2 linked regions of the Methanococcoides burtonii DSM 6242 genome follow. The protein of the gene in region 1 binds, or shares a complex with, the protein of each later gene. Links are inferred from orthologs where the notes say so. Each region holds a gene or a part of one and is shown on either strand. Other genes may lie near its edges.

Region 1 (3,191 bases):
CCTTGACGGCCGGGACGTTTCCCCAAGAGCGGCACTTGAAGATATGAAGGAACATGTGGAATACTGCAACAACCTGAGTGTCGGAAAGATAGCCACGGTTTCAGGGCGTTATTATGCCATGGACCGGGATAACCGCTGGGACCGGACCGAAGATGCATACAATGCGATCACCCGGGGCGATGGAGTATATTATTCAAAAGGACCCGTTGATGCCATTTCGGAAGGTTATGGTAGAGGCGAGAATGATGAATTCATCAAACCTACGGTGATCGTCGATGAAAATGGTAGACCCATAGGAAGGATGAATGAGAACGATACGGTCATTTTCTTCAATTTTCGCCCTGACCGTGCAAGGCAATTGACCTATGCTTTCGTGAATGATGAATTTGACAATTTTGAACGCAAAAGTCATCCGAAAGTGCATTTTGTATGCATGACCGAATACGATGAGAAGCTGGAGGTCCCCATAGCATTCCCTTCGGAAGAATTGAAGAACACATTGGGAGAGGTGCTCAGCAAAGAGGGAATTAAGCAGTTACGTATAGCTGAGACCGAAAAATATGCACATGTGACATTCTTTTTCAATGGCGGTGTTGAAAAGCAGAACGAAGGGGAGGAAAGATGTCTCATCCCATCACCAAAGGTGGCAACCTATGACCTGAAACCGGAGATGAGTGCCTATGAGGTCACAGAAGAGCTGATAGAAAGGATAGGATCTGGAAAGTATGATGTGATCGTACTCAATCTTGCCAACATGGACATGGTAGGGCATAGCGGCATAATGGAAGCGGCCGTGAAAGCGGTCGAGGTCGTTGATGATTGTGTAGGAAAGATAATTACCGCAATAAAGGAAGTCGGTGGTGAAGCCATGGTAATGGCAGACCATGGTAATGCCGAAAAGATGGTCGAGTTCTGTAACAATACGGAAAGGCAATGCTACACGGCCCATACATCAAATCCGGTCCGCTGTATCTATGTGACACAGGAAAAGAGAGTTGAGCTTCAAAAGGGAAGGCTCTCAGATGTTGCACCCACCATATTGAAGATCATGGGCATTGAAAAGCCACCGGAAATGACCGGTGTTCCTTTAATAAAGAACACTTAAAACCATTGATCAAGAGTGCTTTGACTGCCGCCTATGTTAGCTTCAAGGCGGTCAAGTGCTTTATTGACCCTCTCCTCTGAAAAATCATGTTTTTTGCAGAGAAGATCAATTACCCCGGCACGATCAGGCTTGATCCATTTCAGTTCATAATCGTCTGTTACGGGCGGGTTCATGAAGAAATCTCTTTTAGCATCAAGGTCTTCGATATCTTTACCAAGTTCTTTGAGTACAACTTTTATATCGCCGTGTTCCTTCACCAGTTTAAGCGCTCTTTTCGGACCGATGTTCTCGAGACCGGTATTATAATCTGTGCCCACACACATGGCAATATCGATCAATTGCTGTCTTGTAATGCCAAGTTCCCCAAGGGAATCCACAAGGGACAAGACCTCGGGTTTAACATCCACGTAGATGTTCTTTTTTGGAAGCTTTCGCTTACCGGTAATAGTGAGATTTCGAACAACCTGTGGTGCACCGAAAAGAAAAGAATCATAGTCCTGTGAACCGATATAATCAGCATCCCCTTTTTGCACCATGTATGAGGCCTGTGCCTCTCCCTCAGAGGGTGCTTTCACATAAGGGATACCCATCAATTCCAATAGTCTGACAGAATCATCGATCATCTCACGGGTCACTTTTGAGGAGGCCTGTGCATACTTGTAGGCTTCTTCCTCAAGCCCCTGCGCTTTTGCATCTTCCCATTTAGCAGTTGCACTTTCCCGGACCTCATGCCGTTTTGCCAGAGTGTCAGATTTGAAATCAGGAGGCTTGCCATCAAAGACAAAAATAGGTTTGACACCTGCTTCGATGAGACTGGTAAGCCTATAAAGGATACCCGAAAGATGAGAAGTGATCTGACCCCTGGAATCCTTTAAAGGGGTTCCGTCACGTTGCCGGATTATACTTAAGAACTGATAAAGAGTATTATACGCATCGATAGCCACTACTTTATTTGAAAGGCCAGCTATCTCGATCGTATCCTTAAGAAGTAGATCACCAATATCCGTACCCATGCTTACAAATAATAAAAAATATTAGATGTTACCCGAAAAACCATCTATCTTGGATAGCCTGATATCGATGACAGAATCATCGTTTGCATTCATTTTGCCAACTTTCAGGACGTTACCTATCCTTTCAACTACTTCTGTTTTGGTCACTTCAACCTGATGCCCATCATTACTACCATAGTTCTTGTGCACCACTAAAAGCTCCTGACCATCTACAGAATCTTTCCCCACCATTGAGACCAGATTTTTTACGACCTGCTCAAATTCAGAATATATCAGTATTTCTGAATACTTTCCAGCCTTTTTAATTATGCCAATTGGTTCTAAATTGATGCGCATATACGCACTCCCTTGAATCTTAGCAATATTACAAACTCCACCATATACTGGCACACATATATGGGTTTCGGCAGATGTCGACAGACATAATTAAAATTAACAGTTTCCTATGCATTCGATTCGGAGAAAATTACGGAAAAAAAAGAGGAAATTAACGATATGATCTCCTGTTAAATACGTCCATTGCCTCATCCACCACACTTATGACTTCGTTCATCTTCTTATCCATTGAGCTTTCAATACTTTGCACATTGATACGAAGAGAGCGTTCTTTCTCATCAAGCGTCTTTTCGATCCTTCGAAGCCTGATATCTACAGAAAGGATCATCGCAGCTAATGCACCCACCATTACAATAGCAGAAAGTATTATCAAAGAATTAGCTGAGCTGTATTTGAACCTACCAAGCCATTCATAAGTCAGCACGAAAGAAGATACAACCATCACAATCGAAAATACAATGTCCCGGGGATCCATCATTTTACCTCATTTACTAAACTTGCAGCAATACTATCAATAATAACATCGATGTATTATCTGACAAAACCTTATAACTTTTATAACTATTATAACTATTACATACTATTAAATACTGTGCTGATATTCAAATTCACACTATCATAGATATTTTGGGTACAAGGAGAATTATATTGAGTTCTGAGAAAGATACATTCAAAGATTATCTGCCAATGTTCGCAATGGCCGGGTTGATCCTAATAGTACAGGTCATCGCATTGAT
Region 2 (3,260 bases), 300 kb from region 1 along the record:
AATTGCAGTACAGGCAAGTATGATACTAACAGCATATCCATTATAAACTATTTCATTACCACTTACGAGCACATCATGCCCCAACGTCTGGAGCATCCACACTGTATTATTAGTAACTGTGGAAATGATCCACTGATTTAGCGAAGGTATGTTCGCGAAAGGGAAATAGAAAAGAGAACCAAGCGCAGTTGCACTTGTGACCATTAGCACAGTATTGAGGTGACCCTTTTCTTCAGAAACTGAAAAGCCTTTGTAACCCTTGATCATATTCTGTGCCATGAACAAACAGAAAAAAGCAATGGCTATAGTGAGTATTACATTAAAATAATCGTTTATCGCGACATAATGTAATGGCTGGTAAGCCCAGTGTAGTGAAAAGAACACCCACCCTAAACCACCAACCAGAAACTTTATCCTTTTTGTTGGAGGTAGGATAGCAGATGCCATCATTAATGCGACGGCTATCCAAAGTACGTTTTCAATCATGATATAGTATCTTTATAACAGGTATCATATATAGTATCTTGCTAAATGGATAAGGTTCTGTAAAAAATGCCAGTCCCAACAACACCCCTATTGACTGTTGATGCCGTAATCATCTTAAATGGTAAGATTGTACTCATCAAACGGAACAATTACCCGTTCAAAAACGAATTTGCACTACCAGGTGGCTTTGTGGAGGTAGGTGAGACAACTGAAGCTGCGGCAATCAGAGAATCTTTTGAAGAAACCGGATTATCTATCGATCTTGTTAAATTGATCGGAGTGTATTCAGACCCTTCGCGCGATCCTCGTGGACACACTGTGTCCGTATGCTATCTAGCAACAGGTCATGGAAATCCGGAAGCGAACACAGATGCAGCAGATGTAGCTTTGTTCGATCCCGAAAAATTGCCTGAACTGGCTTTCGACCACCGAAAAATGATAGATGATGCAGGAGATGAGATTAATGGAATTCTGTCCAAAATGTAAAAGTATGATGCACCCAATCGAAGGGACGCTTAAATGTAGAAAATGTGGATATGAGAAAGTGAAGGATGCAGCTCCAGACCTTTTGAGCACATCATCAAGGGAAGAAAGAGAGGTCACTGTCCTTGAAGGTGATACTGATATCGGACTTCCTACAACAACTGCAAGATGCGAAGAATGTGGAAACAATACTGCATACTGGTGGCTAAGACAATTAAGGTCCGCCGATGAGTCGGAAACACGGTTTTTCAAATGTATCAAGTGCAGCTACACATGGCGTGAATACGACTAATATATATGATCTACTGAAAAACGCAGTGAAAACATATATACGGGAAATGATATAAACAAATTGAAATTGAGATTATTTGGCGGAGAAACAACATGTTCAAGGCGACAATTGATGCATATCTTCTAAAGGATTCGATCGAAACACTTTCTGTGCTCGTGGACGAAGCAAGGTTCAGGATTTCACCAGAAGGAGTTGTTGTAAGGGCGGTTGACCCTGCAAACGTTGCAATGGTAAGTTTTGACCTTACCCCAGAGGCATTCGATGACTTTGAAGCAAATGACTGTGAATTAGGATTGGACCTTTCAAGGATCAATGATATACTGGGAGTTGCAGACAGGGACGATAAGGTCCAGATGGAACTCGATGAGGAATCAAAGAAACTGAAGATCCAGATAGGCGGTTTTTCATATACAATTTCACTGCTTGACCCATCTACGATCCGTGCAGAACCTAGAATTCCACAGCTTGAACTGCCAGCAGAAATAGTCCTTAACGGAAAGGACCTACAAAAAGCTGTTAAAGCTGCTGAGAAAATAAGTGACCATATGTTACTTGGTGTTGAAGGAGAATCCTTCTTCATGGAAGCAGAGGGTGACACCGACCGTGTGAAGCTCACCATGACACGTGACCAGCTTATTGACATCAAGCCATCTCAAGTGCGTTCACTGTTCTCGCTTGACTACCTGTCAGACATTATAAAACCTGCTTCAAAATCCAACGAGATCTCACTTCACCTAGGCAACGATTTTCCTATAAAGATCAATTTCAGTATTGCCAACGGAAAAGGCACCATTGGATATCTGCTTGCACCAAGAATTGAATCAGACTAAAATGGATAACAGACATCTCGCCTTATACCCCTTTGTTACCGAGGCATCCGAATATGTCGGCAGCCTCGGATTTTCACCGGACAAGCTATTATCTTCGCGTGCACTGGAATCCGCACGTATAAGGGGAAGAGAGCGCGTAATACAAGCGCTTGAAGGCGAGATAGAAAAACCATCCCCATCCAGTTCAGAAGAAGGAAAGATACTTACTGAATTGCTGTCCTACCCTTTTTCCAGGATACTCGTATCCTGCATAGATGACCCTTTTTTAACCCGAAAATATGCACTCGCTGAAGCCAAGGCTGCATACCATTTATTGAAAACACAACAACCTGAGTTCCTACAGGACCTGGCCACTGATTTCAGGATCAATGCGGAGATCTACGAGAATCCGGAAACCCATGACATATTTTTCGACCTGCATTTTACGGATTATATCAAACTTGCAAGTCCTTTGAAGGACCTTAACTGGAAACTGGTAAACCGGAAGATGAAGAAGGGTTACGTAAAGATAAGCAAGGAAGAGCTTGCCCGTCTGCTCCAGGAGGCAATACGCCTGCGGATACAGAACTCACTCCCAGTAACCGTTCCGAAAGAGATATGTGAAGCCTGCATCCCGCATACGGATACAATCAGTGAAGAACTGGAAAAGAAGAAGACCGAATTCGGAGTAGGAGAGTTCCAGAGAGTCGAAAGTGACCTGTTCCCACCATGTATCACGCAAGCGATCGCAAATGTACGTGCAGGAGTTAACCTTGCACATTCGATGAGATTTGCAATGACCTCGTTCTTAATAAATATCGGGATGTCCGTTGATGAAGTGGTAGCAATGTTCAACATCTCCCCGGATTTTGACGAGGAAAAAACACGCTACCAGATAGAACACATCGCTGGAACTTCATCCGGCACAACATATAAACCGCCATCCTGCAACACGATGAGAACCTATGGCAACTGTTCAGCTCCGGATGAGTTATGCAAAGGAGTTAAGCATCCTTTAGGATATTATAGCAGAAGAGTGTGGGTCAAGAACAGGATGCAAAACGATAACGAAAAAGGGCATGAAGAGAAAAAGGAAGGAGAAACTCCCCCTCAGTAAGCATTTATCTCTTTTTGTACTGGCGACATTGTTCCACAAAACTGTCTACAGGGAACGAGCCAGGGTGCGCATG

What was found.
Region 2: the proteins of fen (region 1) and MBUR_RS11320 are in contact, whole or in part, in a crystal structure (PDB 1RXZ), measured with the Archaeoglobus fulgidus proteins. The link is inferred for Methanococcoides burtonii DSM 6242 from one-to-one orthologs. Residues at the interface, in WP_010877775.1 of Archaeoglobus fulgidus: Lys326, Ser327, Thr328, Gln329, Ala330, Thr331, Leu332, Glu333, Arg334, Trp335, Phe336; in WP_010877842.1 of Archaeoglobus fulgidus: Asn43, Val44, Ala45, Met46, Pro120, Arg121, Pro123, Leu125, Gln151, Met192, Ser194, Asn218, Tyr219, Pro220, Ile237, Leu238, Ala239, Pro240, Arg241, Ile242, Glu243, Ser244.

Annotation. Positions count from the first base shown.
Region 1 is NC_007955.1:2,003,535-2,006,725, reverse strand. What follows is about bases 111-2,966. They hold fen (flap endonuclease-1), read right to left. Parts: upstream 2,119-2,966; coding sequence 1,102-2,118; downstream 111-1,101. Other genes in these bases: MBUR_RS09885 (hypothetical protein), read right to left, coding at 2,606-2,932; MBUR_RS09890 (hypothetical protein), read right to left, coding at 2,140-2,454; gpmI (2,3-bisphosphoglycerate-independent phosphoglycerate mutase), read left to right, coding at 111-1,105. Also shown: more of gpmI, read left to right, coding at 1-110; MBUR_RS09880 (presenilin family intramembrane aspartyl protease PSH), read left to right, coding at 3,103-3,191. UniProt on the Methanocaldococcus jannaschii protein: Structure-specific nuclease with 5'-flap endonuclease and 5'-3' exonuclease activities involved in DNA replication and repair.
Region 2 is NC_007955.1:2,306,547-2,309,806, reverse strand. What follows is about bases 298-3,222. They hold MBUR_RS11320 (DNA polymerase sliding clamp), read left to right. Parts: upstream 298-1,353; coding sequence 1,354-2,091; downstream 2,092-3,222. Other genes in these bases: MBUR_RS11310 (cobyrinate a,c-diamide synthase), read right to left, coding at 3,192-3,222; priL (DNA primase regulatory subunit PriL), read left to right, coding at 2,093-3,187; MBUR_RS11325 (transcription factor S), read left to right, coding at 950-1,261; MBUR_RS11330 (NUDIX domain-containing protein), read left to right, coding at 553-972; artA (archaeosortase A), read right to left, coding at 298-486. Outside these bases: more of artA, read right to left, coding at 1-297; more of MBUR_RS11310, read right to left, coding at 3,223-3,260.